DNA from 4 places in the Streptomyces sp. NPDC050161 genome. Region 1 is predicted to be linked to each of the others. Evidence: riboswitches for the same ligand, from Rfam matches in the RefSeq annotation. Region 1 holds a riboswitch; each other region holds the start of a gene.

The links. Region 1 has a riboswitch for cyclic di-AMP ahead of ACIBK8_RS22840 (C40 family peptidase). Riboswitches for the same ligand answer to the same signal wherever they lie in the genome.
Region 2: another riboswitch for cyclic di-AMP. It lies ahead of ACIBK8_RS31870 (M23 family metallopeptidase); the one in region 1 lies ahead of ACIBK8_RS22840 (C40 family peptidase).
Region 3: another riboswitch for cyclic di-AMP. It lies ahead of ACIBK8_RS34480 (M23 family metallopeptidase); the one in region 1 lies ahead of ACIBK8_RS22840 (C40 family peptidase).
Region 4: another riboswitch for cyclic di-AMP. It lies ahead of ACIBK8_RS17370 (NlpC/P60 family protein); the one in region 1 lies ahead of ACIBK8_RS22840 (C40 family peptidase).

Annotation. Positions count from the first base shown of each region.
Region 1 is NZ_JBITJM010000014.1:81,776-89,076, forward strand. Features, by position in the region: gene ACIBK8_RS22810 (adenosylmethionine--8-amino-7-oxononanoate transaminase) at 1-375, opposite strand, end outside; gene bioB (biotin synthase BioB) at 368-1,543, opposite strand; gene ACIBK8_RS22820 (8-amino-7-oxononanoate synthase) at 1,689-2,915, shown strand; gene ACIBK8_RS22825 (ATP-binding protein) at 3,253-3,681, shown strand; gene ACIBK8_RS22830 (LysR family transcriptional regulator) at 3,733-4,650, opposite strand; gene ACIBK8_RS22835 (LysE family translocator) at 4,722-5,396, shown strand; gene ACIBK8_RS22840 (C40 family peptidase) at 5,512-5,985, opposite strand; cyclic di-AMP (ydaO/yuaA leader) riboswitch at 5,990-6,190, opposite strand; gene ACIBK8_RS22845 (hypothetical protein) at 6,509-6,814, opposite strand; gene ACIBK8_RS22850 (ATP-dependent Clp protease proteolytic subunit) at 6,821-7,301, opposite strand, start outside.
Region 2 is NZ_JBITJM010000027.1:54,811-62,111, reverse strand. Features, by position in the region: gene ACIBK8_RS31885 (GNAT family N-acetyltransferase) at 1-567, opposite strand, end outside; gene ACIBK8_RS31880 (HPr family phosphocarrier protein) at 801-1,082, shown strand; gene ACIBK8_RS31875 (GntR family transcriptional regulator) at 1,371-2,060, opposite strand; gene ACIBK8_RS31870 (M23 family metallopeptidase) at 2,290-3,090, opposite strand; cyclic di-AMP (ydaO/yuaA leader) riboswitch at 3,103-3,259, opposite strand; gene ACIBK8_RS31865 (M16 family metallopeptidase) at 3,487-4,869, opposite strand; gene ACIBK8_RS31860 (M16 family metallopeptidase) at 4,905-6,242, opposite strand; gene ACIBK8_RS31855 (DNA topoisomerase (ATP-hydrolyzing) subunit A) at 6,540-7,301, shown strand, end outside.
Region 3 is NZ_JBITJM010000038.1:11,343-18,643, forward strand. Features, by position in the region: gene ACIBK8_RS34465 (MFS transporter) at 1-927, shown strand, start outside; gene ACIBK8_RS34470 (PP2C family protein-serine/threonine phosphatase) at 1,109-2,245, shown strand; gene ACIBK8_RS34475 (DUF2332 domain-containing protein) at 2,275-3,366, opposite strand; cyclic di-AMP (ydaO/yuaA leader) riboswitch at 3,799-3,954, shown strand; gene ACIBK8_RS34480 (M23 family metallopeptidase) at 3,966-5,129, shown strand; gene ACIBK8_RS34485 (aldo/keto reductase) at 5,300-6,241, shown strand; gene ACIBK8_RS34490 (hypothetical protein) at 6,341-6,643, opposite strand; gene ACIBK8_RS34495 (MrcB family domain-containing protein) at 7,015-7,301, shown strand, end outside.
Region 4 is NZ_JBITJM010000009.1:99,326-106,626, reverse strand. Features, by position in the region: gene pcrA (DNA helicase PcrA) at 1-1,983, opposite strand, end outside; cyclic di-AMP (ydaO/yuaA leader) riboswitch at 2,283-2,467, shown strand; gene ACIBK8_RS17370 (NlpC/P60 family protein) at 2,475-3,650, shown strand; gene ACIBK8_RS17365 (hypothetical protein) at 3,828-4,181, opposite strand; gene ACIBK8_RS17360 (GNAT family N-acetyltransferase) at 4,371-5,177, shown strand; gene ACIBK8_RS17355 (alpha/beta hydrolase-fold protein) at 5,205-6,329, opposite strand; gene ACIBK8_RS17350 (LuxR C-terminal-related transcriptional regulator) at 6,552-7,301, opposite strand, start outside.

The DNA.
Region 1 (7,301 bases):
GACGGACACCGAACCGGAGTCCGCGAGGAAGACGTGCCGCAGGGGTTCCGGTGTGATGTCGACCAGCCGTTTGGCGAGCCGTACGGCGGGCTCGTGGGTGAGCCCGCCGAACATCACGTGGCTCATCCGCCCCAGTTGGTCGTGTGCGGCGTCGTTGAGTACGGGGTGGTTGTACCCGTGCACCGCCGACCACCAGGAGGACATCCCGTCGATCAACTCCGCGTGACCACCGGCGGGTTCGGCCAGCCGCAGCCGGACGCCGGCGGCCGATTCGACCAGCAGCGGTGTGCTACGGCCTGGCATCGGCCCGTAGGGGTGCCACACGTGCTGCCGGTCGAGTGCGAGCAGGTCGCCCGGTGAGAACACCTCAGACATTGGGCGGCAGTTCGGTGCCGGCGCCCCGGCGGCGCACCGAGACCAGGCCGCGGCGGGCCTCGTCGGACGGCGCGGGCACGGTGGTGGCGGGCGGCGCGTCCTGGGCGGGGTGGCAGGCGCCCGGCGCCCCGCCGTGGCAGCCGTCCTCGTCGCCGCAGCCCGGGACGCGGTGTTCGGGCAGGGTGGTGGTGTCCGCGCCCTCCACTTCGAAGCCCGCGTCGGCGATCATCGCGAGGTCGTCCTTGCCCGCCTGGCCCTCGCTGGTCAGATAGTCGCCGAGGAAGATGGAGTTGACGAGGTGCAGCGCCAGCGGCTGCATGCTCCGCAGATGCACCTCGCGCCCGCCCGCCAGCCGTACCTCGACGTCCGGGCAGACGAAGCGGGTCATGGCCAGGATGCGCAGCGCGCGCTGCGGCGTGAGGTTCCACTCCTCGGCGAGCGGGGTGCCTTCGAACGGGATGAGGAAGTTCACCGGCACCGAATCGGGGTCCAGTGCGCGCAGCGCGAAGACCACGTCCACCAGGTCGGCGTCGGTCTCGCCCATCCCGGCGATCAGCCCGGAACAGGCCGACAGACCGGCCGCCTGGGCCTGTTGCACGGTCGTCACGCGGTCCGAGAAGTCATGGGTGGTGCAGATGTCGCCGTACGTGGCTTCCGAGGTGTTGAGGTTGTGGTTGTAGGCGTCAGCCCCGGCTTCCCGCAGCCGCCCGGCCTGGCCTTCGGAGAGCAGTCCGAGGCAGGCGCACACCTCGATGCCCTCGTTCTGCTCCTTGATGGCGGAGATGGTCTCCGACACCCGGTCCACGTCCTTGTCGGTCGGCCCGCGGCCACTGGCCACCAGGCACACGCGCTTGGCGCCGCCCGCCACCCCCGCGGCTGCCGCCTTCGACGCGTCATCGGGCTTGATCCAGGTGTACTTGAGGATCTCGGCCTTCGACCCGAGGCGCTGCGAGCAGTACGAGCAGTCCTCGGGGCACAGGCCCGACTTGAGGTTGACGAGGTAGTTGAGCTTCACCCGCCGCCCGAACCACTGACGGCGCACCTTTCCGGCCGCGGCCACCACATCGAGCAGTTCGTCATCGGACGTCGCCAGTACGGCGAGGGCCTCTTCACGGGTCGGCAGCTCACGCCGCAGCCCCTTGTCCACCAGAGTGTTCAGCAGCTCCATGGCGTTGATCCTGGCGTACGGCACCGCCCCGGGCCAAGGAGGATTCCCACAACGACCTCGGCTCGGAGTGTGGGTATCACCACACTGTGGGCGGGTGTAACGACCGCTAACGTCTATCGACAGCCCACAATCGAGAAGGATGCCGATGCCGCAGGACACCGCACCGCCGCAGACCCGGGACGCACGCTGCGTGCCGCCCGCCGACCCCGCAGCGGCCCCTGTACGCGAGACGTTCGGCGCGGCATTCGACTGGCTCGATGCGGCGCACGCCGAGCGGCAACGGGCGGGCCTGGTCCGCACCCTGCGCCCGCGCTCCGCCGATTCCGCGCTGCTGGACCTGGCCTGCAACGACTACCTCGGATTCGCCAGGCACCCCGAGGTGACCCGCGCCGCCGCCCAGGCCGCGCACCGCTGGGGCGCGGGCGCCACCGGCTCCCGGCTGGTGACCGGCAGCACCGAACTGCACGCCAGGCTGGAGTCCGAACTCGCCGCGTTCTGCGGCTTCGAGGCCGCCCTGGTGCTGTCGTCCGGCTACGCCGCGAACCTCGCCGCCGTCACCGCGCTCACCGGGTCCGGCGCCCTCGTGGTCTCCGACGCGGGCAACCACGCCTCCCTCATCGACGGTTGCCGGCTCTCCAGGGCCCGTACCGCCGTCGTCCCGCACGCCGACCCGCGGGCGGTGGCCGCCGCGCTGGCGGACCACGACGGCCGGGCGCTCGCGGTGACCGACGCGGTGTTCTCCGTCGACGGCGACGCGGCCCCGCTCCCCGCTCTCGCCGGCGTCTGCCGGGCGCACGGCGCGGGTCTGCTCGTCGACGACGCGCACGGACTGGGCGTACTGGGCGACGGCGGGCGCGGCGCGACGGCCGCCGCGGGTCTCGCCGGTGACGCCGACGTGGTCGCCACCCTGACCCTGTCCAAGTCCCTCGGCGGACAGGGTGGCGTGGTGCTCGGCCCGGCCCGTGTGATCGAGCATCTGGTCAACACCGCGCGGACGTTCATCTTCGACACCGGCCTGGCACCCGCGGCGGTCGGCGGCGCACTGGCCGCGCTGCGGCTGCTCCGCCGCGAACCCGCACGCGTCGACCGGGTCCGTACCGTCGCCACGCAGCTGCACCGCCGCCTCACCGCCGCAGGCCTGGCCGCCGTACGCCCGGACGCCGCCGTGGTCTCGGTGCGCGCCCCGTCCCCGGAACAGGCCGTCCGCTGGGCCGCCGACTGCCGGGAAGCCGGGCTCGTCGTCGGCTGCTTCCGCCCCCCGTCCGTGCCGGACGGCATCTCCCGGCTGCGGCTCACCGCCCGCGCGGACCTGACGGACGCGCAGATCGACAGCGCCGTCGAGACGGTCGTGGCCGCCGCGCCCCGAGGCTGACGACGCCGGACGCCCCGGAGGCGCGGCCCCTCCCCAGAGGTTTACCGGCACCGCCCGGCGAGTATGAGGCGGGTACAGCGTTCGTCGGTGCCGCAGGGGGGCCGGCACCGGCGGGCCGGCGTGCGGTCCCGCCGCCCAAATCCGTTCTCGCGTAGCAGAGTTCACCGCATTGAGCGACAGATATGGGCATATCGTGGTGGATCGGCGTCACACCAGCAGCATGGATGGCAGTCTGACGCACAGCAGCAGTCCGAGGCCGTATCGGTGTCCGATCGGCAGCTCGCTCCCTGGTCGGTGCGCCGGAATCGAGCCTCGGTGGGAAAAGGACGGCGTCGCGATGGCAGACCACCAGGAATCCTCACTCACGCTGCCGAGCGAGCCCGCCTCCGTGCGGCTGGCCCGCGGCTATGTGAGCGATGTGCTCGGCGAGTGGGGTCTGCCGGCGCACGCGGTGCGCGCCGACGCCGTCCGGCTGATCGTCTCCGAACTCGCCACCAACGCCGTCCAGCACACCCTGGGCCGCTCCCCGGTCTTCACCGTGGAGCTGCGGCTCGACCGCGACGAACAGCTCCGCATCGGCGTCACCGACAGCCATCCGCGGTGGCCGCAGCGGCTGCCCGCCGCGGTGCAGCAGGACAACGGACGCGGCCTGGTCATCATCCGCTTCCTCGCCGCGGAAGCCGGCGGCCGGCTGACGGTCGAACCCACCCACCAGGGCGGCAAAACGGTCTGGGTCTCGCTGCCCTGGACGGCAACCGGACCCTGACCACCTGCCTCCTGACCACCCGCCCGCCACCGGGCAGGCCGCCGCACGGCCTCACTGCACGGAGCCGCCACGGGTGAACGCGCCGCGCAGCAGCGCCCGCAGGGTGTCGGCGGCAGGGGAGCCGCCACCGGGGCGGTAGGCCACCGACACCGTGCGGTGCAGCTCGGGCGGCTCCAGCCGGCGGACACCCAGCGGTGTCACCGAACCTGTCGCCATCATCTCCGGCACCACCGCCACCCCCAGGCCCGCGCTCACCAGCGCGCACACCACCTCATACCCCGGTGACTCGCAGCGCACCGCCACGCTCGCCCCGGCAGCCGCGAGCGCCGCCTCCACCCCGCGCCGGTGAGGGTTGGCGGGCGCCATGCTGACCAGCGGCTGTCCGGCCAGACCGGACAGCGGCAGCCGTCCCTGGCCCGCCGACAGGGCGTGCCCCGGCGCCGTGACGAGCACCAGTTCCTCGGTCAGCAGCGGCTCCAGCCGCAGCCCCTCCGGTGTGGGCATCGGGTCGCCCGGCGCGTAGGCGTGCGTCAACGCCAGATCCACCTCGCCGAGCGCCACCGCCCGCATACCGAGCGGCGGTTCGTACTCCGTGACGCTCAGCTCCACGTCCGGGTGCGCACGGCGGAACGCGCTCAGCGCGGGCGGCAGCAGATGCGTACCGGCCGTCATGAACGTGCCCACCCGCAGCCGGCCGCCGGACAGGCCCGCCAGCTGCGCCAGCTCGTGCCGTGCCAGATCCAGCTCGTCCAGCGCCCGCCGGGCCCTGACCAGCAGCAGTTCCCCCGCGGCCGTCAGCCGCGCCCCGCGGTGGTGGCGCACCAGCAGCGCCGTCCCGGCCTCCCGCTCCAGCTTGGCGAGCTGCTGGGAGAGCGCGGGCGCGGTGTAGCCGAGCCGGTCGGCGGCCCGGGAAATCGATCCGGCCTCCGCGACCGCCACCAGGGCGGCCAGTCGCGTGGGGTCGTACATAAGAACCTCTTTAGCCAGACGAAGAAGATTGCCACTCCCCATTAAAGGCTCTGACCAGCGAGGATTGCCTCATGGACGGACGGCTGATCACCTTCACCGGAGTTGCCGCCGGCATGGTCGCCATGCCGGGCGCGGACTTCGCGGTCGTGGTGCGCAACGCACTCGGCTCGCGCCGGGCGGGGGTGGCCTGCGCGGTCGGGGTCGCGGGCGGGCTGCTCGTGCACACCGCCCTCGCGGTCGCCGGGCTCGCCGCCGTACTCGTCGCCGTGCCCGTGCTGTTCGGCGCCGTTCAGGTACTCGGCGGCGCCTATCTGCTCTACCTCGGAGGCCGCGCACTGCTGGCCGTCGTACGCGGTCCTGCCGACGCGGCGCCCACGGCGGACGAGGACGTCGTGGCACGGACCGGGGATGAGGCCGCCGCGCAGCAGGAAGCGCGTACCGGCGTCGGGCAGAGCCTGCGGCAGGGCTTCCTCACGAACGCGCTCAACCCCAAGGCGCCGGTGCTCTTCCTCAGCCTGCTCCCGCAGTTCGTCCCCGAGGGGCAGCCCGCGCTGCCGCGCACCCTGTTGCTCGCCATGATCGTCGTCGCGATGGCGCTGGTGTGGTTCCCCGCCGTCGCGCTGCTCGTCGACCGCCTCGGCAACTGGCTGCGCCGCCCGCGGGTCACCCGCGCCCTGGAGGCCACCACCGGCGCCCTGCTGACCACGCTCGGTGGCGTCCTCCTCGTCGAGGTGGCGCTCGCCTGACCGTGCCGCACGCACGCGGACGGCCGTCGCCGAGCGCCTCCCGGATGGTCAACGGCGGTCAGAGGTAAGGAAGTTCGGCCATCTCAGTGCGATGCGGCGGGTGACGGGTGACCGCTCACCTGACCCGCCCGTACCAGACGGCCTTGCTCCAGATCTTGTCCAGGCGGACGACGGTGCCGGTCCTGGGCGCATTCCAGATGCGGCCCCGTCCGGCGTAGATCCCGACGTGGTAAACACCCCTGCCCGCATGGAAGAAGACCAGATCGCCGACCCTGCGGGACGAGGCGGGCAGGTGCCGGGTGCGGTTGTACTGCGCAGCCGCGGTGCGCGGCAGCTTCTTGCCCGCGTGCTTGAACGCGTACTGCGTCAGCCCTGAGCAGTCGAATCGGTGGGGGCCCCGGGCGCCGTACTGGTACGGCGCCCCCTTCTTGGAGGCGGCGATCCGCAGCGCCGCGGACGAGACGCTCGACGCTTCGGCGTCGGTGGTCCCTCCGGGCGTCGGGATGATGCCGCCGACGGTGGCGAGTGCCAGAGCCGAAATCGTTCCGGCGCGGGCCACTGCTGTCGGTACGTGCCTGCGTACAGCCATGAGCGAACCCTTCGTCAGCCGCCTGCGAAGGAGGACCTGTCGGGTTCGGGCAGGCGAAGATGCCCGGCCGTGCGTACGGCTTCACCCCAAGGAGCCCGTCGGCCGTGGCGGCCGTGGCCCCGTCCTGCTCGGGTCCTCCGCTCCTGCCGTTCCAACCGCGTCGACCGGACATCCGGACGGCGGCAGGATTAGGCGCCCGTCCGGACCGCCCCGTCGCTGTGGCGGGGTCTTGTCGTCGAAGGGATCGTTACGCATGCGGCGCCCGAAATAAGCGCTGAAATGACCCTGTGTGACATTCGTCACATGGGAGCCATGTGGTGAGTTGCGCCGTTTGCGGTGCGCGGAGGCATCCAAGGCCGGGGCCGGGACCAGGCGTGGAACCCGGTGCGCCGCCGGGGTCAAGGCGACGTGCCGCAATCCGGGCGCCGTTCGTCGCGGACTTCGGTGCTAGCCCTTCCGGGCGAGCCGGGCAGGGGACGTGTCGCACGCCCGGTGCCCGGCGACACCGTGTGCGGCCCCTGCCTCATGTGTCCTCGGGCGGCACCGAGACGAGCCGGGCCCGGCGCTCGCCGTCGAGTGTCCGCAGTGCCCGGCCGAGCGTCCCGCCGTGCAGTTCGCTCTCGCCCCGCTCGTGCATCAGTGCCAGCGCGTCCCGCAGTCCGGCGGCCCTGCCCACCAGTGCCTGGGCGGCCCGCAGCCCGCCGTAGGTGTGCCCGCCACGCGCCGGGTTGATCCGGCCCAGCAGGTCAAGGACTTCCAGGTAACGGTCGATCAGTTCACCCTCGGCCCGGGTCAGCGCGGGCAGCGGAGGGAGTTCGGGCGCCGGCACCCGACGTCACCGTGCGCCGGTCGGCGCGGAGGTCTTGCGGGCGCGGGTGACCCCGTCGATCAGGCCGTACTCCTGGGCGGCGCCGACGTCGAAGATCTTGTCCCGCTCGATGTCGGCGGCGATCCGTTCGCGCGGCATGCCGGTGTGCCGTTGCAGCAGTTCCTCCAGCTTGTCGCGGGTGCGCAGCAACTCGTCCGCCTGGATGCGCAGATCGGTGGCCTGGCCCTGGACCGGCTCGCTGAGGGCGGGCTGGTGGATCAGCACCCGGGCGCCCGGCAGTGCCAGCCGCTTGCCCGGGGTGCCGGCGGCCAGCAGCACCGCGGCGGCGGACGCGGCCTGGCCCAGGCAGACCGTCGCCACGTCGCAGGTCACGTACTGCATCGTGTCGTAGATCGCGGTCATCGCGGTGAACGAGCCGCCGGGGGAGTTGATGTAGAGCGAGATGTCCTGCTCGGGGGCGGCGTGTTCGAGGTACATGAACTGCGCC
Region 2 (7,301 bases), on a different contig from region 1:
CTGCTCGGTGGGTTCGAGGTCGAATTCCAGCCGGACCACGCCGTCTTCGAACGTGCGCTTCTGGGTGTAGCCGGCGTCCGTGAACACCTTGATCATCTTGGTGTTCGCCGGCAGCACTTCGGCGGCGAACCTGCGGACGCCGCGTTCACGGGCGACGGCCGCGATGTGCTCCAGGAGGGCGGAGGCGACACCGCGCCCCTGGTGGGCGTCCTGCACCAGGAAGGCGACCTCCGCCTGGTCGTCCCCGGGGTCCTTGGCGGGCAGCCCCTGGTCGTTGATCCGGTCGTAGCGGACGGTGGCGATGAACTCGCCGCCCACGGTGGCCGCCAGGCCGACCCGGTCCACGTAGTCGTGGTGGGTGAAACGGTGCACATCGCGGTCGGAGAGGCGGGGGTAGGGCGCGAAGAAACGGTAGTACTTCGACTCGTCCGAGACCTGTTCGTAGAAAGAGACCAGGCGTGCGGCGTCGTCCGGGGTGATGGGGCGGATCCGTGCCGTGCCGCCGTCGCGCAGCACCACGTCGGCTTCCCAGTGGGTCGGGTATGCGTGGTCCGGCGGATTCTGCATGCGGACAGCGTACGACCGGGCACCGACAACCGGCTCGGCATGCGTGCCCGCCTGCCGCCGGGCGGTCGGCGGGGGTTCGGGAGCGCGCCCGGAAGCGCCGCGTCCGCACTCCGGGACGGGGCACGGGCGCGCCGGAACGGGTGGTGGGAAAGTCGGGTCGAAGGGCTGCTGGACCACGCGCCGCAGCGTGAGACACTGGTCTAGACAACCGTTACGACTTGAAGGGCAACACCATGGCTGAGCGCCGCGTCAATGTCGGTTGGGCCGAGGGTCTGCACGCCCGCCCCGCCTCGATCTTCGTCCGAGCGGCCACCGCCGCCGGCGTTCCCCTGACGATTGCCAAGACCGACGGCAACCCGGTCAACGCGGCCTCGATGCTCGCCGTTCTGAGCCTGGGCGCCCAGGGTGGCGAGGAGATCGTGCTCGCCTCCGACGCGGAGGGCGCGGACGCCGCGCTCGACCGTCTGGCGAAGCTGGTCACGGAGGGCCTGGAGGAGCTCCCCGAGACCGTCTGAGCCGCCGCGGGCTCTTCGAGTCCACCGCCTCTCGGCAATCGGCCCCGCCGCAGCGACCACACCACGGTCGCCGCGACGGGGCCGTTCCGTTTACAGCGGGCGCCGACGGATGGCGGGCCGGCGGGGCCATGGAAACCCATAAGGAATTCCTAGGCTGCTGCCGCATTCGCGGGAAGGGGTGACCTACGCCCACAATTCCCTTCCCCCTGGAATTGCAGCCCTTTCCATCGACCGCACCCCGCCCCCGCTATATGCGTTCCCGAATATCACAGGTATACGACCCTCTTGTTAAGAACGGACGCGCTCCGTGTTGACGGGCCGTTTCGTTTGTCTCACCGCGGGTGTGGCCGGGTGGCGCAGCCGGTACCCCGGGGAGGACCGTTCGACGTGAGCCGCCATCAGGGCACGCGCCCGGTCCGCGTCACCCCGGGCGACCGCGTCCAGTACCGCGCCGTGGTCGTCCCACGCCTGCGACGAGCGGGGCGGGGTCTCCATGACGTACATCCACTCGATCTTCCGCCGCAGCTGGGTCAGCAGCGCGGTCAGGCTGGAGCTGCCGGCCGCCTGGGCGAGCGTCTCGTGGAACCAGCCGTCCAGCTGCGGCAGGTCGGCCGGGTGTGCGTGGCGGGTCCTTTCACGGCCCAGCCGGACCAGGCCGCGCAGCACCTTGAGGTGAGCCTCCGTGCGCCGGGCGGCTGCGCGGGCGGCGCCCAGCGGCTCCAGCAACGCGCGCAGGTCCAGCAGGTCGGCCGCCTCCTGGGCGGTCGGTTCGGCGACACAGGCACCGGCGTGATGCCGCGTGGTGACGAACCCTTCGGACTGCAGGGTGCGCAGCGCCTCACGGACCGGGACGCGGGAGACGCCGTAACGGGCCGCCAGAATGTCCTCGACGAGTCGCCTGCCCGGCTCCAGCGCACCGGAGACGATGTCCTCGCGAATTGCCGTGCAGACGACCTGCGCGGAAATATGGCCTCGCATCGTGGGTGCCTCCGCCGTCATTCCCGGGAAACGCCGCCGAGCGACGGCCTTTTGGCAACTCTATTCGAAGGCGGTGGCTTTTCGGATGCGTTCGTTCCTTCATGGATATCTTTTGGCCATGCGGTGCTGCGCCCGAAGGCCGCATCGCCCGTCCCCATGCGGATACGCCGAAGCCCCGGCCGCGGGAGGTGCCTGCGGGCGGGGCTTCGGTGTCTTCGCGTGCGGAGCGTCAGACGTTGACGCCGTGCGAGCGGAGGTAGGCGATCGGGTCGATGTCCGACCCGTAGTCCGGGCCGGTGCGGGCCTCGAAGTGCAGGTGCGGGCCGGTGACGTTGCCGGTGGCGCCGGAGAGGCCGATCTGCTGGCCCGGTGTGACGCTCTGGCCGACGGAGACGCCGAGCGACGACATGTGGCCGTACTGGGTGTAGGTACCGTCGTGCATCTTGATGACGATGTTGTTGCCGTACGCGCCGCCCGCGCCGGCCTCGACGACGGTGCCCGCACCCACGGCGTGGACGGGCGTCCCGGTGGCGGCGTGGAAGTCGATGCCGGTGTGGCTGCCGGACGACCACAGTCCGCTGGACGCCTTGTAGGCGGTGGAGACATACGAGCCGGTAACAGGCGCGACGAAGGCGTTGAGGCGCTTGCGCTCTTCGTCGCGGGCGGCGCGGGCCTTGGCCTCGCGCTCCTTGTCGGCCTTCTCCTTGGCTTCCTGCGCGCGGCGCTTGGCCTCTTCGGCCTGCTTCTTGGCCTCGTCCTCGGCCTTCTCCCTCGCCGCTGCGACCTCGGCGACGGCCTGCTGCGCGTCGGCCTGCGCCGCGACGTGGTCGGCGAGTTCGTCGCCGAGGACGACGGCGTGCGCGAGGCCGGCGTCCTGGGGGCTCGCGGGGGCCGTGGCGGCCAGCGCGGGCGAGGCCACGGAGGCGACGACGCCGGTGGCGGCGAGACCGGCTATGCCGGCGATGTTGCGGGTCGTCCGCGCGGTGCGGCTCGGACGACGGTGCTTCCCGGTGGCACGGGTGAACGCCATGTGCTGGCTTGTCCTTTCCTTCCTTCTCGCCTACCGGGTTAGCTGACGGGTTCGGAGCAGGAAGGTCTCCTACGGGCTCCTCCGGAGAGGCACCCGATTCACCCCAGGGGACATGTGGGTCCCCGGCTCCCCTGGCTCGCGCCGTACGGGGACTCGGCGATGACTGTCCGGTGCCACGGTTGCGGCGTACGGCTGACGAACAGCGGGGTTGACGCTAATCGGGGCGTCTTTCGATCGGCAAACAGAACCGGCAGTTTGTGCGAAGCGCCACACCTGCACCGCGCAACCAGCCGGGGGGAATGCGGACATAAAGGGGCTCCCGGGGCGGTTGAACACCCCGGGAGCCCCTGTGTCGCTCCATGGACGGCCGCCTACGGCAACCGTCCTGTCGGCACGTCAGCCGCTGACGACCGTCACCTCGCCGATGCCCAGCGCCTTGACCGGCTCGGCGATCTGCGCCGCGTCACCGACCAGGACCGTCACCAGCCGGTCCACCGGGAACGCGCTGACCACCGCGGCCGTCGCCTCGACCGTGCCGGTCTCGGCCAGCCGCGCGTACAACTGCGCCTGGAAGTCGTCCGGCAGGTGCTGCTCCACCTGGTCGGCGAGCGTCCCGGCGACCGCCGCCGCGGTCTCGTACCGGAGCGGCGCGACGCCGACGAGGTTCTGCACGGCGACATCCCGCTCGGCGTCCGTCAGGCCATCCGCCGCGAGGGTGCGCAGCACCGTCCACAGGTCGTCGAGCGCCGGGCCGGTGGAGGCGGTGTCCACCGAGCCGCTGATGGCGAGCATCGCGGCGCCCGTGTGCCCCCCGGGGGCATCGGGCGCCGAGGAGCGCAGCACCTGGCCGAAGGCGCGCACCCCGTAGGTGTAGCCCTTCTCCTCGCGCAGCACACGGTCGAGCCGCGAGGTGAGGGTGCCGCCCAGGCAGTACGTGCCGAGCACCTGCGCGGGCCACACCCGGTCGTGCCGGTCGGCGCCGATACGGCCGATGAGCAGCTGCGTCTGGACGGCACCGGGGCGGTCCACGATCACCACGCGGCCGGTGTCGTCGGCGGTGATCGGCGAGGGGGCGACCGGTTCGGCGAGCGAGCCGGTCCACGTGCCGACGGTCTCGGCGAGGGCGGCGTCCACGTCGACACCGGTGAAGTCGCCGACGATGACGGCGGTGGCCGTGGCGGGGCGCACATGGGCCTCGTAGAAGGCCCGTACCGCGGGGGCGTCGATGCGCTCGACGGTCTCCTCGGTGCCCTGGCGGGGCCGCGACATCCGGGAGGCGGCCGGGAACAGCTCCCTGGACAGCGCCACCGCGGCACGCCGCGCCGGGTTGGCGAGCTCGTGCGGGATCTCGTCCAGGCGGTTGCGGACCAGACGCTCGATCTCGCTGTCGGGGAAGGCCGGGGCACGCAGCGCGTCGGCGAGCAGGCCGAGCGCGCGGGCCAGCCGGGAGGCCGGCACTTCGAGGGAGACCCGGACACCGGGGTGGTCGGCGTGCGCGTCCAGGGTCGCGCCGCAGCGCTCCAGTTCGGCGGCGAATTCCTCGGCGTCGTGCTTGTCCGTGCCCTCGGACAGGGCGCGGGCCATGATCGTGGCAACGCCGTCGAGCCCCTCGGGCTCGGACTCCAGGGGCGCGACGATGTCGATCTCGACGGCGACGACCTGCTGCCCGGGGCGGTGACTGCGCAGCACCGTGAGCCCGTTGGGCAGCGCGCCGCGCTCGGGCGCAGGGAAGGCCCACGGCTTGGGCGCACCGCCCCGGGGCTGCGGGTGGAACTCCATCGCGGTCATGGCGGATTCTGCGGTCGCGGCGTCGCTCACTGGGCCGCCTCCTCGTCGTTGTCGGCGGTCTCGTCGGCCGCGGTCGGCTCGTACACGAGCACCGCGCGGTTGTCGGGGCGCAGCCGGGCCTGGGCGACGGCCTGCACCTCCTGCGGCGTGATCTCCAGGACACGCTGCACGGCGGACAGCGCGAGCTGCGGGTCGCCGAACAGGACGGCGTAGCGGCACAGTTCGTCGGCACGGCCGCTGACCGTGGCGAGACGGTCCAGCCACTCGCGCTCCAACTGGGCCTGCGCGCGCTCCATCTCCTCCGGGGTCGGCCCCTCCGCGGCGAAGCGGGCCAGCTCCTCGTCGACGGCGCTCTCGATGTCCGGCACCGCCACGCCACCGGACGTCTTGACGTCCAGCCAGCCCAGGGACGGCGCACCGGCCAGCCGCAGCAGACCGAAGCCGGCGGCGACGGCGCTGCGGTCGCGGCGCACCAGGCGGTTGTAGAGCCGCGAGGACTCACCGCCGCCCAGGACGGTCAGCGCCAGGTCGGCGGCGTCGGCCTCACGGGTGCCGTCGTGCGGCAGGCGGTAGGCCGCCATCAGGGCGCGGGACGGCACCTCCTCCTCGACGATCTCGCGCAGCTGGGCGCCCATGGTCTCGGGCAGTTCGCCGCTGCGCGGCGGCTGCTTGCCGTCGTGCATGGGGATCGACCCGAAGTACTTGTCGATCCACGCCAGCGTCTCCTCGGGGTCGATGTCACCGACGACCGACAGGACCGCGTTGTTGGGCGCGTAGTACGTGCGGAAGAACGCCCGCGCGTCCTCCAGGGACGCGGCATCCAGGTCGGCCATCGACCCGATGGGGGTGTGGTGGTACGGGTGGCCCTCCGGGTACGCCATGGCCGTCAGCTTCTCGAAGGCCGTGCCGTAGGGGACGTTGTCGTAGCGCTGGCGGCGCTCGTTCTTGACGACGTCCCGCTGGTTCTCCAGGGAATCGTCGTCGAGCGCCGTCAGCAGCGAGCCCATCCGGTCCGCCTCCAGCCAGAGCGCGAGCTCCAGCTCGTGGGCGGGCATGGTCTCGAAGTAGTTGGTCCGCTCGAAGCTCGTGGTGCCGTTCAGCGAGCCGCCGGCGCCCTGGACGAGCTCGAAGTGGCCGTTGCCCTTGACCTGCCCGGAACCCTGGAACATGAGGTGCTCGAAGAGGTGGGCCAGGCCCGTACGGCCCTTCACCTCGTGGCGGGAGCCGACGTCGTACCACAGGCAGACGGCCGCCACCGGCGTCAGGTGGTCTTCGGAGAGCACCACGCGCAGGCCATTGGCCAGCCGGTGCTCGGTCGCTGTCAGTCCGCCGGAGCCGGCTTGTTCTGTGGCCGTGTGACCCATGGGCATGTACGTCCCTTCGATCCGCTTGCGAGGAAGTTCTGTCACTGTATGCAAGCGCGTCGGCATCTGGCGAAGTTCCCGCCCGAGCGACCCCGTACGAGCGGTCCGCGGCCGGCGGCGGGCAGGCTGAGGGGGAGTCGCGGTCGGCGTTGTCAGTGGGGCGGTCCACAATGGTCCGCGTCAGACTCAGGCAGACTCACCGGTCGATCCCCCAGCCGGTCGGACCGGCGGCTGTTCACCCAACGGCCGGTCGACCCCACATCGGCAGTAGACGCAGCAGAAGGAGCCGCAGCCGCGATGGCCCGCCGCAGCACGAAGACCCCGCCGCCGCCGGACGACTTCGAGGAGAGAATCCTCGACATCGACGTCGTCGACGAGATGCAGGGTTCCTATCTCGAGTACGCGTATTCGGTCATCTACTCCCGCGCCCTGCCGGACGCCCGCGACGGCCTCAAGCCCGTGCACCGCCGCATCCTGTACCAGATGAACGAGATGGGCCTGCGGCCCGAACGCAGCTACGTCAAGTGCGCCCGGGTCGTCGGCGAGGTGATGGGTAAGCTCCACCCGCACGGTGACGCCTCCATCTACGACGCGCTGGTGCGCATGGCGCAGCCGTTCTCGATGCGGCTGCCCCTGGTCGACGGCCACGGCAACTTCGGCTCGCTCGGCAACGACGACCCGCCCGCCGCGATGCGGTACACCGAGTGCCGGATGGCGTCGGCGACGTCCCTGATGACGGAGTCCATCGACGAGGACACCGTCGACTTCGCGCCGAACTACGACGGCCAGGAGCAGGAGCCGGTCGCCCTCCCCGCCGCGTACCCCAACCTCCTGGTCAACGGCGCGTCGGGCATCGCGGTGGGAATGGCGACGAACATGCCGCCGCACAACCTCGGCGAGGTGATCGCCGCGGCCCGCCACCTGATCAAGCATCCGAACGCCGACCTCGAAACCCTGATGCGCTTCGTGCCGGGGCCCGACCTGCCGACGGGCGGCCGGATCGTCGGCCTGAGCGGCGTACGGGACGCGTACGAGAAGGGCCGCGGCTCGTTCAAGATC
Region 3 (7,301 bases), on a different contig from region 1:
AACCCCGTTCCCCGCAGGTGGGACGTGGTGAGCGTGGCGCTGTCGATCGCCGGTCTCGCCGGTGTGGTCTTCGCGCTCAAGCGGGCCGGTGAGCACCTTCGGGTGGATCCGGGTGTCGCCGTCGCCGCGCTCGGCGGTGCGCTGCTGCTCGTCGTCTTCGTCCGGCGCCAGCGGCGGCTGGCCGAACCGCTGCTGGACGTCACCCTCTTCGCCGACCGCCGCTTCTCGACCGCCGCCCTCTGCGTCATCGTCTGCTTCGGCAGCTACGTCGCCCTGCTGTTCTTCCTCACACAGTGGCTGCAACAGGTGGGCGGCCACTCGCCGTTGGGGGCCGGGCTCGTGCTGGTGCCGCTGGCCGCCGCCAACGCCGTCGGGGCGGCCACCGCCCCCTGGGTGTCCGGGCGTTGGGGCAACCGCAGGGCGCTGAGCGGGGCGCTCGCGGTCTTCGCCGTCGCGCTGGCGGCGCTGCCGGCCGCGACCTGCGGGTACGGCGCGCTGGTGCCCCTGCTGCTGGTGGCCGGCTACGGCGCGGGGATCGTCATGACACTGGGGGCCGACTCCGTCATGGGCGCCGCCGCACCGGAACGCTCCGGGGAGGCCGCCGCCATCCAGGAGACCTCCTTCGAACTGGGCGCCGGGCTCGGCGTCGCCGTACTGGGCACCGCCCTGACGGCGGTGTACCGCCTGACGATGCCGGCCACCCCCGGCCTGTCACCCGGCCACCGGGCCGCCGCGAGCCGGTCGTTCGCGGCGGCCGACGACATCGCGGACCACCTCGGACGTCCTGCCGCGCGCACGGTGCTGAACGCGGCAGGACGCGCCTACGACCACGGGTTCACCGCGGTCTGCCTCCTCGCGTCCTGCGGCCTGCTCGGCACCGCGCTGCTGGCGGCCGGACTGCTGCGCACCCGGCGCGCCGAGCCCTGACCGCCCCTTCCGTGACCCGTCCGGCCCACGAGGAGTCGCTGCCGGGCCCGGCACCCGAAAACCTGAGGGACGGGTGCCGGGCGCCGACGGACGAAAGGACGGGCAGGGCCGGGCCCGGCGGACGAAGGGGCCGACGGCTCAAGGACGGACGGGCGCCAGGAGCGGGAAGATGCCGGTGCGGATGCGTCGAGGCGGGAGGGCCCGCACGGGCGAAGGGGAACGGCGGGCGCGCCGGGCGCAGATGTCGCCCATCGGCCGCAGGCTGGCGCGCTGGCTGCCCGCGATCCTGATCGCCTCCGGCCTGGTCTTCGACATCGTCACGCCGGCCCGCTACACCGCCTCGCCGTTCTTCTCGGCCGCGCCCCTGGTCGCCGCGCCCCTGCACTCGCTGCGCAGCACGGCCGTCACGGCGGTCGCCGCGGTGGCAGGCGCGGTGTGGGTCGTGACGAGTCACGGCGCCCATGACACCAACGAGTCCGCGACGGAGGTCTCGACGGTCTTCGTCGTCGCCGTCCTCGCGCTCGGCATCAACCGGGTCGTCCGCAGGTCCGACGCCACGCTGGCGTCCGTACGCGACGTCTCGGAGGCCGCCCAGCGGGCCGTGCTGCCCACGCCGCCCGAGCGGGTCGCCGGGCTCGCGGTCGCCGCCCGGTACGTCGGGGCGCAGGCCGACGCCCGGATCGGCGGGGACCTCTACGCGGTGCAGGACACCCCGCACGGCGTGCGGCTGATCGTCGGCGACGTACGGGGCAAGGGCCTCGAAGCGGTGGAGGCCGCCGTGATCGTCATCGGGGCGTTCCGGGAGGCGGCGGAGCAGGAGGCCACCTTGGAGGCGGTCGCGGGCCGGCTGGAGCGCGCGCTGCAACGGGAGGGCGGGCGGCGCGAAGGGCTCGACCAGTTCGAGGGGTTCACCACCGCCGTCCTCGCGGAGATCCCGCCCACGGAACACGTCCTGCGGGTACTCAACCGCGGGCACCCGCCGCCCCTGCTGCTCGCCCCGGACGGCGGGCTGCGGGCGCTGCCCCCGGCATCGGCGGCGCTGCCCCTGGGCCTGAGCGAGGTGGCCGGGTGGCCCGACCGGTCGGACGAGACGTTCTTCCCCGCCGGGTCGGTCCTGCTGCTGTTCACCGACGGGCTGACCGAGGCCCGCAACCGCACGGGAGCGTTCTACGACCCGGTCGCCCGGCTGCGCGGACGCCACTTCACCGGGCCCGACGCGCTCCTGGACACGCTGGTCGACGAGGTCGCCCGGCACACCGGAGGGGCGGGCGCGGACGATATGGCGCTGCTGGCGGTGCAGCGGCCACTGCCGGCGTAGGGCGTCGCGGCGAGGGGTGGCAGGGGTGCCTACGCCGTCCCCGCCACCCAGTGCAGGCTCCGGCCGTGCTGCCCGGTGAGGGCGACCGGACGCTCGTCCAGGGAGAGCGTCAGCAGCGGCTCCCGCTCCGCCGGGCCGAGCACGTCGCTGTGCGGGGCGGCGATCCACGGCAGGACCGAGTGGTGCTCCTGGGAGATCCAGTGTCCTGCCCCCGCCCGCTGGGCGAGCAGTTCCCGCACGCTCGTGGCGAACCGCTCCCGGCGGTCCAGCGGCAGGTAGGTCAGTACGGCGGTGTGGAAGACGACCAGCGTCGCGTCGGCCGGTGCTTCGGCCGCGAGCGCGGGCAGTTCGTCGACGAGGTCGCCACGCACCATCCGGGGGCGCGGCGCTCCCCGTACGGCGTCGACGGCGGCCGGGAGGTGCTGCGCCCGCTCGGTCGCCCCGGGCCATACGAGCGCCTGGAGCCAGCGCAGCGCGTCGGGATCACCGACCGGGTCGAGCGGGTTCAGGTCGATGCCGGCCCGCCAGACGACCTCGGGCAGGCGTCCGGGCGGGGCCGCGGACGCGTCCGGCACCCAGGTCTCCCGGCTCGTACGGCACCGGAACGTCACGGGGCTGTCGTGCGGGCCGACCGCCACGGCCGCGCCCGCGTCCCCGCCGTCATCGAACGCGTACCGGTAGCGGTCCGGGTACAGGCACAGGCCGGCCGACGCGCCGACCTCCAGGAGGGCCAGCGGCTGGGGGAGGCGGGCCAGCAGCGGGAGGAGGGTGGCGCAGCGGGCCGGTTCGTTGGTCTGGGTGGCGCGCCGCATGATCACCGCGCGGACCTCGTCCCAGTGCCTGATGGTCCACTCGCGCCAGCGGCGGTAGGCGAGGTCGCCGCGCGGGCCCTGCTCGGCGTGCGGGCCGTCGAGATGGCGGACGGCGGCGAGGAGGAGGTTGGGCTGCTGCTTGTTGCCGGGTGGCAGCGAGCCCGCCAACAGCTCGCAGAATTCCGGGTCCTGGCTGATCCGCGCCGTCAGTTCCTCGTGGGCCTCGCACTGCCCGCGCGCCTGCCACCAGGAGAAGTCCCGGTAGCGATCCGCCAGTGTCTGCCCGTTGTTGACGAAGTTGACGACCATGATCAGACGCTACTTCCCTCACGTTCCGTGATTGCCGCGCACCCCTCTGCATAACAAGTGATGCACAATCACGCGCAGCCCGTTTCCCGCCAGAGGGTCAACTCGCCCTGTTTAGAACCTTGGTGGGCCTATAAGTCCAGGCCAAAGCTGGTGAGTAGGGGGTGCGGATTCGTGAGAACGCTTGGAAATCCGCGGCCATCTCTATTACTGTCCGATAACGGAGCGCGGTCGTCCCAGCCGTCGCAAGAGGCGGCACCGTGCGCCGACGCTGAATCCTGCAAGCGCTCTTCGGGCGCCTCGGGCATCACGGGCACCACCGCTGGTCACGACCTGCACGTTCACCGCAGCACGCCGCGATACACCGCAGTACCGCAGCATCGAAATTTCACGAACTGCCGTGAACTGCAGGGAACTTCCGTGAACTACGGGAAACGCCCTGGAATGCCGGATGGATCCCGAACCGCGCGGAGGGAACCGGGGAACCACCATCATGGGGTGAATCGGACGCCTCGCGCCAGAGGCCGCCCGTAGGAGACCTTCCTGCTCCGAACCCGTCAGCTAACCCGGTAGGCGAGAAGGAAGGAAAGGAGTGCGCCCCCGTGGCGTCCAACAGGTCTGCCCCCGAGGCTCCGTCCGCCTACGCCCTCGACGACACCGTCCCCTTCGACGGCCCCCGGCCGTCCGGCGGCCTCGGCCGTGACGACGCAGGCGAGGGCCCGTGGGAGGAATGGAACCCCACCGAGGAATCCGTCCGCGCCGCCCGCGGCAAACACCGGGTCGCCAAGCAGCGCAGCGGGGGATTCGCCCGCGGCGGCACGGTCCTCGGTGTCGGTGTCATCGCGGCGGTCGGCGCCGGCGGGATGGCCACGGCCGAGGGAAAGCCGCCGGTGCCGATCTCCGTGCCCGACCTCGGCGCGATCACCGACGACCTCTCGGAGAAGCTGCCGGACGCCGAGTCCCTGCCCGGCATCGGCCCCCTCATCTCGGACGAATCCGACGCGGCAGCCGACTCCGCGGCCGACTCCGCCGCACCGGAATCCGGCACCCCCGCCACCTCCGCCACCCACGCGTCGGCACCGCTCTCCTCCGCCGGCCTCACCCCGGCCGACGGCACCCAGGGGACGGGCGGCGCGGGCGAGGCGCTGCGCAGCCGCATCCTCCAGCAGGCCGACGCGCAGCAGAGCGCCGCCGAGCAGGACGCCCGTGACGCGGCCGAGCAGTCCGCCGTCGAACAGGCCGAGAAGACCGCTGCGGCGGCGCAGAAGAAGGCCGCGGCGGCCAAGGAGGCGGCGCGGGCCGAGGCCGAGCGGGAGGCGAAGGCGGCGGCCCACAAGAAGGCGGAGGCCGAGCGGCTCGCCGAACTCGCCAAGAGCTACCTCCTCCCGGTCACCTCGTACACCCTCACGGCGAGCTTCGGCCAGGCAGGCGACCGCTGGGCCGCCGACCACACCGGCCAGGACTTCGCCGCCCCCACCGGCACTCCCGTCAAGGCGGTGCACTCCGGCACCATCACCCAGGCGGGCTGGGCCGGTTCGTACGGCTACCGCGTCGTCCTCACCCTCGACGACGGCACCGAACTCTGGTTCTGCCACCTCTCGTCCATGGTGAAGACCTCGGGCAAGGTCGGCACCGGCGAGGTCATCGCCCGGGTGGGCGCCACCGGGAACGTCACAGGACCCCACCTCCACTTGGAGGTCAGGCCGGGCGGCGGCGACCCCGTCGACCCCATGCCCTGGCTGCGGGACCACGGCCTGAAGGTCTGACACCGGGCGGGGCGGGCACGGCGGTCACGGCACGGCCGGTCGGCGGGGCGGGTCCGATGAGGCGGGTCCGGCACGGCTGATCGGCCGACGAGGCGGGTCCGGCGCGGCTGACCGGTCGTGGGTCGGGCGGGGGCGGAATATTCCCCTCCCGCCCGACGCTGCCACCACGTATGACCGTTTCACGCAAGAACCTCGGCTCGCTGTCCGTCTCCCCGCTCTCCCTCGGTGGCAACGTCTTCGGCTGGACGGCCGACGAAGCCGAGTCGTTCGCCGTGCTCGACGCGTACGTGGCGGGCGGCGGCAACTTCATCGACACCGCCGACGCCTACTCGTTCTGGGTCGAGGGCAACAAGGGCGGCGAGTCCGAGACGGTGATCGGCAACTGGCTGGCCGCCCGCGGCAACCGCGCCGACGTCGTCATCGCCACCAAGGTCGGCGCCCAGCCGGGCCTCAAGGGCCTGTCCACCGCGACGATCAAGAAGGCCGTCGACGGATCCCTGAGCCGCCTGCGCACGGACTACATCGACCTCTACTACACGCACTACGACGACGAGTCGGTCGAGGTCGCGGAGTTCCTCACCGCGCTCGACGACCTCGTCAAGGCCGGCAAGGTCCGCGAGATCGCCGCGTCCAACATCTCGGCGCCGCGCCTGGAGGAGTCCCTGGCCTGCTCCGCCCGCGAGGGCCTGGCCCGCTACGTCGCCCTCCAGCCGCACTACAACCTGGTCTCGCGCGACACCTACGAGGGCGAACTGGCCGACGTCGCCGCCCGCCACGGCCTCGCCGCCGTCCCGTACTACGCCCTCGCATCCGGCTTCCTGACGGGCAAGTACCGCCCCGGCACGGACATCGACAGCGCCCGCTCGGCCAAGGCCGCCCAGTACCTGGCCACCGACCGCGGCCCCCGCGTCCTCCAGGCCCTCGACACCGTCGCAGCCGCCCACGACGCCGAGATCGCCACCGTCGCCCTCGCCTGGCTGGCCGCCCGCCCCACGGTCGCCGCCCCCATCGCCAGCGCCCGCACGGTCGCCCAACTCCCGTCCCTCCTCGCGTCCTTGGACCTGACCCTCACGGACGCCGAACTGACGCTCCTGAACGAGGCGTCGGCCTGACACGAAGCCCCGTACACCGGGGCGGCACGACAGCCGTACGGGCCGGGGCGCGACTGCCGCCCCGGCCCGTACGGCCGTCCTCGTACGCGCTCCCGCGCCTCACACCCGCCGGTCGGCCACCAGCCACGACGCCAGCGCCATCCCGCCCGCCACCGCGAACACCGAAGGCCACGCCCCGACCTTCTTCGCAAGCGGATGCGACCCGGCAAACGCCGCCACATACACCCCACCCAGCGCAGCCGCAGCCTTCCCCCCGGCCTTCTCCTGCCATCCCTTGACCGCCACCGCCCCGGCCGCAGCCAACACCGCCCCACCCAAGGGCCGCTTCTTCGTCCAGCGGGCCACGGCATAGCCGGCGAGGAGGCCGGTGGTGGCTACGGGGGTGGTGGGGATTTCAGCCATGTTTCTTACCTCTCGCTAACGGAAAACGACGACTGCGCCTTCACTTGACTCTACTTCCATTCTTCAGCATACGAACCGTTAGTCGTTGACTGTGAGGCGTTGGTAGAGCTAGCGCCTCAACATGGCGTTGGTCACAATGCCTGGTCGTTCGAGGTAAGGGCGTGACTAGTTAGCGAGCATCCCCTAAGTGAAGAAGCGGTAGCGCCAGTCAGTTCATTTTTGTTGCGCTTCGGGCGTCGAGGAGGGGCGTGACTGCGACCATTGGGCAGAAAAATGGATGCGTGACTGCATCTCGGGTCTGTTCGGGGGCGCCTAGAGCTATTGCCAGGTGAGCAGTTGGTCGCGGCGTCACCTGAAGCTCCCATACTGGCGTGAATCATTCGAATCAGGGTGGGGGGTATTCATGGCTGATCGATCTCAACTATTTTTTGTGCATGGGTATTCGCGATCTGCTCCTCGATGTAGCCACCACGTTCGACACGACGCTCACGACGACGAGCGGTAATCCCGGGCAGGCTGTGCTCAAGGCAGCTAGCGAGCGGCTGGCCGACGCCCTGCCGTACGGGATGAAGGCCACAGGGCATGGTGGCCAAGGGGGAGCCGCGGCAACGCCATGGATCCGTGTCTTCGACCCGTCTGCCGGCGGGTCAGGTACCAA
Region 4 (7,301 bases), on a different contig from region 1:
GGTCTGGCCCAGCGAGCGCATGTGCGGGAAGACGCCGTCCTCCATGCCGGTCAGGAAGACGACGGGGAACTCCAGGCCCTTGGCGGTGTGCAGGGTCATCAGGGTGATGACGCCGCTGCCGTCCTCCTCCTCGTCGGGGATCTGGTCGGAGTCGGCGACCAGCGCGACCTGCTCCAGGAAGTCGGCGAGGGCGCCCGGATTCTCCTCGCCGCGGTCCTGCTCGAACTCCAGGGCCACCGCGGCGAGTTCCTGGAGGTTCTCGATCCGGGTCTCGTCCTGCGGATCGGTGGAGGTCTGGAGTTCGGCGAGGTAGCCGGTGCGTTCCAGGACCGCCTCCAGGACGGTGGCCGGTCCTGCGCCGGATTCGACGATCGTGCGCAGCTCTTCCATCAGCGTGTTGAAGCGCCGGACGGCGTTGGCCGAGCGGGCGGCCATGCCGTACGCCTCGTCGACCCGGCGCAGGGCCTGCGGGAAGCTGATCTTCTCGCGGAGCGACAGGGCGTCGATCATCGCCTCGGCGCGGTCGCCGATGCCGCGCTTGGGGACGTTGAGGATCCGGCGCAGCGGGACGGTGTCCTCGGGGTTGGAGAGGACGCGCAGGTACGCGAGGACGTCGCGGACCTCCTTGCGCTCGTAGAAGCGGACGCCGCCGACGACCTTGTAGGGCAGCCCGACCCGGATGAGGATCTCTTCGAAGACACGGGACTGGGCGTTGGTGCGGTAGAAGACGGCGACGTCGCCCGCCCTGGCGTCGCCCGCGTCCGTCAGCCGGTCGATCTCGTCGGCGACGAACTGCGCCTCGTCGTGCTCGGTGTCGGCGACGTAACCGGTGATCCGGGGGCCCTCGCCCGCCTGTGTCCAGAGGTTCTTGGGGCGGCGGTTCTCGTTGCGTTCGATGACGGCGTTGGCGGCGCTGAGGATCGTCTGCGTGGAGCGGTAGTTCTGCTCCAGGAGGATCGTCGTGGCGTTGGGGTAGTCCTCCTCGAACTGGAGGATGTTGCGGATCGTGGCGCCGCGGAAGGCGTAGATCGACTGGTCGGCGTCGCCGACGACGCACAGCTCGGCGGCGGACTCGGGCGGGCCGACCAGCTCGCGCACGAGGGTGTACTGCGCGTGGTTGGTGTCCTGGTACTCGTCGACCATGACGTGCCGGAAGCGGCGGCGGTAGTGGGCGGCGACGTCGGGGAACGCCTGGAGGAGGTTGACGGTCGTCATGATGATGTCGTCGAAGTCCAGGGCGTTGGCCTCGCGCAGCCGCGCCTGGTACATCGCGTACGCCTCGGCCAGGGTCTTCTCGAATCCGTCGGCAGCCGTCCCCGCGAAGGTCTCCTCATCGATGAGCTCGTTCTTGAGGTTGGAGACCTTGGCGCTGAAGGACTTGGGCGGGAAGCGCTTGGGGTCGAGGTCCAGATCGCGGCAGACCAGGGCCATCAGGCGCTTCGAGTCGGCGGCGTCGTAGATCGAGAACGACGAGGTGAAGCCGAGCTGCTTGGACTCCCGGCGCAGGATGCGGACGCAGGCGCTGTGGAAGGTGGAGACCCACATGGCGTTCGCCCGCGGGCCGACCAGCTCTTCGACGCGCTCCTTCATCTCGCCCGCGGCCTTGTTGGTGAAGGTGATCGCGAGGATCTCGCCGGGGTGCACGCCGCGCGCGCCGAGCAGATGCGCGATGCGGTGGGTGAGCACCCGGGTCTTGCCGGATCCGGCGCCCGCGACGATCAGCAGCGGGCTGCCGGTGTGCACCACGGCCGCCTTCTGGGCGTCGTTGAGCCCCTCCAGGAGGGCGGCCGGATCGACCGCGGGGCGGGCGGCGCCGTCGCGGTAGTACGCCTCCCGGGGCACGGGGGCGTCGAACTTCCCGTCGAAGAGGTCGTGCGGAACCTCCTCCGGGGCCGGGCCGTGCTCGTCCTCGGGAGGGGGCGGGGGGTGCTCGCCCTTCGGGCCGAGATCCGCCAGGAAGCTGTCGTCAAAGAGGCTGCTCATCGCCCACCGAGTCTAGGCGGCCCCACTGACATCCGGTCCCGAAGTCCGGGAACGGCCGCACGGGAAGCGTCCCGGCCGTGCAGAATCCGTTTCGGAGACGTGGAGCCGTCTTCACAGGAGCCGCCCCGAGGCTTCCCCGCACTGCCCGAAACCGACATCCAACGCAATCACCGTCACCTCACCTTCAGGTCACGAAAAGGTTTCGGGCAATTCGAACATCAGCCTTCACAGGAGCCACACGAGTTGGCTACCGTGCTCGCTCGGGCAGCCCGCATCCCCGCGTACGACAGCGTGCGCACGGGTCGCCTCCGCCGAGTCCGGCCCTGCCCCTGGGCACCCGGAGCCGGGGACCCACCAGCACCACCGGGGTGAATCGATCGGTACGGCCGCCGCGCGCGGGCGTACGGACCGTAGGGCAAGCCTTCCGTCTGCGACACCGCCCGAACCCGACAGCTAACCCGGTAGGCGGTCCACGGAAGGAGTCGCCGGCCTTGGCGTCGCATCGCAAGCCGCGCACCCGCGTCCTCGCCTCACCCGGAAGCCGCCGCACGGCGGTCGGGATCACCACCGCAGCACTCGCCTCGGTCACACTGCTGTCGCAGTCCGCCGAAGCGGCCCCCAGAAGCCCCCGGCCGACCGTCGAAGACGTCAAGAAGAACGTCGACGACCTCTACCGCCAGGCCGAGGTGGCGACCCAGAAGTACAACGCCGCCAAGGAGCGCGCCGAGCAGCGGCGCGAGAAGGTGGCCGAACTCCAGGACTCCGCGGCGAAGCGCACCGACAAGCTCAACGCGTCCCGGCGGGAGCTGGGCACCTACGCCTCCGCGCAGTACCGCACCGGAGGCATGAGCCCGACCGCGCAGCTGATACTCGCCAAGGACCCGCAGCAGTTCGCCGACCGCAGCCACCTCATGGAGCGGCTGACCGGGCGTCAGCAGCAGGCGGTCGCCGACTACCAGGAGCAGCAGGCGGCGGCAGCGCACGAACGCGCCGAGGCCGTCCACAGCCTGGAACGGCTCCAGGAGTCCCAGACCTCCCTCCAGGAGTCCAAGCGGACGGTGCAGGGCAAGCTGACCGAGGCCCGGCAGCTGCTGTCCCGGCTGACCGCCCAGGAGAAGGCGCGGCTGGCCGAGCTGGAGCGCAAGAAGGAGGAAGCCGCCAAGCGCAAGGCCGACGACATGGCGCGCCGGCAGGCCGAGAAGGAACGCCAGGAGCACGGGGGCGACCGCGGGGGCGACGGCGGGTCCGGTGGCGGCTCGACGGACGGTTCGGGCGGCTCGGACGGTTCGGGCGGCGGGTCCGACGACGGCACGTCCCTCACAAAGGCCAAGAAGGCGCTCGCCTTCGCCCGCGCCCAGATGGGCAAGCCGTACGTCTGGGGCGCGACGGGCCCCAACTCCTACGACTGCTCCGGCCTGACGCAGGCGGCCTGGAAGGCGGCCGGGGTGAACCTGCCGCGTACGACGTGGGATCAGGTGAAGACCGGCGAGCGGGTGGCCACCAAGGACCTGCAACCGGGCGACCTGGTGTTCTTCTTCAAGGACATCAGCCACGTCGGGATGTACATAGGCGACGGCAAGATGATCCACGCCCCGAAGCCGGGCGCCAGCGTGCGGGTGGAGTCGATCTACTACATGCCGATCTACGGGAGCATCCGCCCGGCGTAGGTCGCGTCGGGCCCGCTCCCCCGCGACACCTCAGGAACCACCCGCAGCACCCCACGCACCACCCCCCACAGCACGGAACCGCGCGGCCCTCGGGCGGTCGGACGGCCGGAACGGCTGACGACGCGAGGGCCGCGCGGTTCACCGTGCGGCATACGGGGCGCAGCGGCCCCGGCGGGCTCAGGTCCAGAGCACCGCGATGAAGATGTTGACCATCGTGAGCAGGCCGACGGCGCCGAAGAGCGGCTTGGCGACCTTCTCCTCGTCACGCTTGACGTAGACCAGGCCCAGGATCACCACCAGGACGGCCAGCTTGATGCCGATCTTGATGTTGTCGACCGGGCTGCCCTGGGCCTGGTTCAGGCCGACCAGCACGATGCCGGTGACGAGCATCGTCAGCGCGCCGTGCAGCATGGCGGGCACGAAGCGGGCCGTGCCCGCGCTCATCGCCTTCATCTGGGTCAGAAAGCCGCCCAGGAGGGAGGCGATACCGATGATGTGCAGGCCGACGAAGATGTTGATGACTACGTCCATGGTGCTGGATCGTAGCCCTCCCAAACCACGACCCTTCGGGCAGGGCGCCCCGCCGTCACATGCCGCCGTGTGCTCCCCCGACCGCAGAACGCGGCCCGGCGACGGCAGCCTTCAAGGCTCTACCTGGCGCCCGTGCCCACCCGGAAAATACAGCTGAAGTCGATCATGGATGCGGCCTACGCTCGGCCCATGGCCCCCGCCACGGACTCCTCCCCGGCCCCCTCGCCCGCCTCGCCGTCCGAACTCGCGCGGATCGTCGGCGTCTGGGCCGACGGCTGGGCACGGGCCCGGCGGACCGCCGCGCCGTCGGCGGTGCCCGGCGGCTTCCGGATCGAGGTCGGACGGCCGCACCACATCGCCCGCTACGTCCTGCCGACGGCCGACCCCGACGTGCTGGGCGAGTTGGTCCGCCGCATCGACGTGCCCGGCCTGTGGCTCAAGATCTGCGCACCGCGCGAGCGGGTCGAGCCGCTGCTGCCTGACGGCTGGCAGCTCAGCGAGCCCCAGTACCTGATGACGACCAGGCTGGGACCGCCCGGTAACCCCGCGCCGCCGCCCGGCTACCGCCTCGCCGTCCACCACGACGCGGACCGTGGCCTGATCGAGGCCCGGGTCCTGGACGGTACGTCCGCAGCGGCTCCCGCGGCTCCCGCGGCCCGTACGGGAAGCCCGGATCCGGACCCGGAGACGGCCCCGGAGGCAGACCCGGATCCGGACCCGGAAATCTTCCCGGCAGGCGGTCTTGCCGCGCTCACCGACGGGGCGCCCGGTGCCCTGCCCGGACCGCGGTCGGTCGTCTTCGACATGATCGGCACGGCGGCCGGGCACCGCCGCAGAGGGCTGGGCCGACTGGTGATGGCGGCGCTCGCCGGCCGCGCGGCCACGGCGGGCGCCACGCAGGGTGTGCTGGTCGCCAGCCCCGAAGGCCGTGCCCTCTATGAGGCCCTGGGCTGGCAGGTGCGCGCGCCGGTCACGGCGGCGGTCCGCCCGCGGTGAAACGAGGGCCGGGCCGTCGCCCCCGCCTCACGCAGTGACGTGTTGCGACAGCCAGCGGAAGATCTCGGGCACCTGCTCCCGCCAGACCACGCTCGTGTGGCCACCGGCGTCCGAGGGGATCTGCCGCACGGTCACCGATGTCGGCGGCTGCGCCAGCTGCCGCAGTCCGAGGCCCGCCTGGTACCCGTCGCCCGAGGCGCCGGAGACGTACAGCGCGGTGCGCGGCGGCTTTCCGGCCGCGTTGGCCGACTTCAGGATGTGCAGCGGGTTCGACTCGATGCGCAGCTTCGGGTCCTTGCCCGCGAGTGAACTGTGCTCGCTCGCCGGGTCGTTGTAGCCGGACATGGCGATCCCCGCGTGGTAGCGGTCCGGGTGCGACAGGGCGAGCTTGGCTGCGCAGTGGGCGCCCGCCGAGTAGCCGGCCAGGGCCCAGGATCGGGCGTGGTCGGATGCCCGGAAGGTGTCGATGACCATCTGGCGCACGTCGACGGTCAGCCAGCTGTCGGCGTTGACCTTCCCCGGGATGTTGACGCACCCGGTGTCGGAGCCGGTGACGAGGTTGGTGCGCGGGGCGACCAGGATGAACGGCTTGACCTCGCCGTTCAGCATCATCGGGCGGAGCTGCTCGTCGGCGTTCAGGGAGCCGAACCAGGCTTTCGCCGATCCGGGGTAGCCGGGCAGCACCTCGACGACCGGGAACTTCGTGTTCCGGTAGGCGGGGTCGTGGTACTGCGGCGGCAGCCAGACGTACACCTCGCCGCTGACCCCGGAGATCCGGCCCTTGAGGTCGGTCATCTGGACCTCGGGGCCCAGCTTCGGGTCGTCGGCCGGACGGAACGGCTGGACCTGGCGGGGCTCGTTCTTGATCTGCCGGCCGCCCAGCCCGTCGGGGCCGAGGTCCTGGGCTGCCTGCACGTGGCTGCCGGTGCCCAGCAGGTCGTCCCAGGTGTCGTAGAGGTTGTTCGCGTTGTTGACCAGGACGAAGACCAGGGTGATGGCCGTGACCTGGGCGAACAGCAGCATGACCAGGCGGAGGGCGCCGCGCGCCAGGCGCGGCCCCGGTATCCGTCCCCACAGTGCCAGCGGCAGCGCGACGGCGATCAGCAGCAGCACGATCGAGGTGAGAAAGAAGGGCGTGCCCGTCAGGCTCATCGGGATCTCGCTTCCAGGACATGTACGCGGCGACGGGGGCGTGGTTCCGGCCCCGGTGTCGGCAGCGGGCCTCTCCGCGCCATTAGATGGCGATCCGCGACGTCCTGGTTGCCCCTCTTCGAGCCCTTCTTTCCCGTGGGATGAGTGATCTCCGCCGCACTCAGCGGTCCGGGCCCGCGGGCCGGGACGTCATCCCGGACGCGGCCCGGCCGGTGAGGAGCCTCAGACCAGGCGGCGGGCGGTGGCCCACCGGGTGAGTTCGTGCCGGTTGGAGAGCTGGAGCTTGCGCAGCACCGCGGAGACGTGGGACTCGACGGTCTTCACGGAGATGAAGAGCTGCTTGGCGATCTCCTTGTAGGCGTAGCCACGGGCGATCAGGCGCAGCACCTCGCGCTCGCGCTGGGTGAGGCGGTCCATGTCCTCGTCGACGGGCGGGGCGTCCGTGGAGGCGAAGGCGTCGAGGACGAAGCCGGCCAGCCGCGGGGAGAAGACCGCGTCGCCGTCGGAGACCCGGAAGACCGCGTCGACCAGGTCCTTGCCGGTGATGGTCTTGGTGACGTAGCCGCGGGCCCCGCCGCGGATGACGCCGATGACGTCCTCGGCCGCGTCGGAGACCGAGAGGGCAAGGAAGCGGACCGGGCGGTCGGCGTCGGCCATCATGGCAGCACTGCGGCGCAGCACCTCGACGCCGCCGCCACCGGGGAGGTGCACGTCCAGGAGGACCACCTCGGGGCGGGTGGCGGTGATGACCGTGACGGCCTGGTCGACGTCGGCGGCCTCGCCGACGACCTCGACGCCGGTGCGGTCGGTCTCGCCGATCTCGGCCTGCACGCCCGTACGGAACATCCGGTGGTCGTCGACCAGGACGACCCGCACGGTCCGGCCGTCGGCCACCCCGCCACCGGCCGGCTCGCCGAGGGCCGCGGGCCCTGCCGCCTCGCCCTGGGGAGCGCCGTCGCTGTTCGCGGCCTG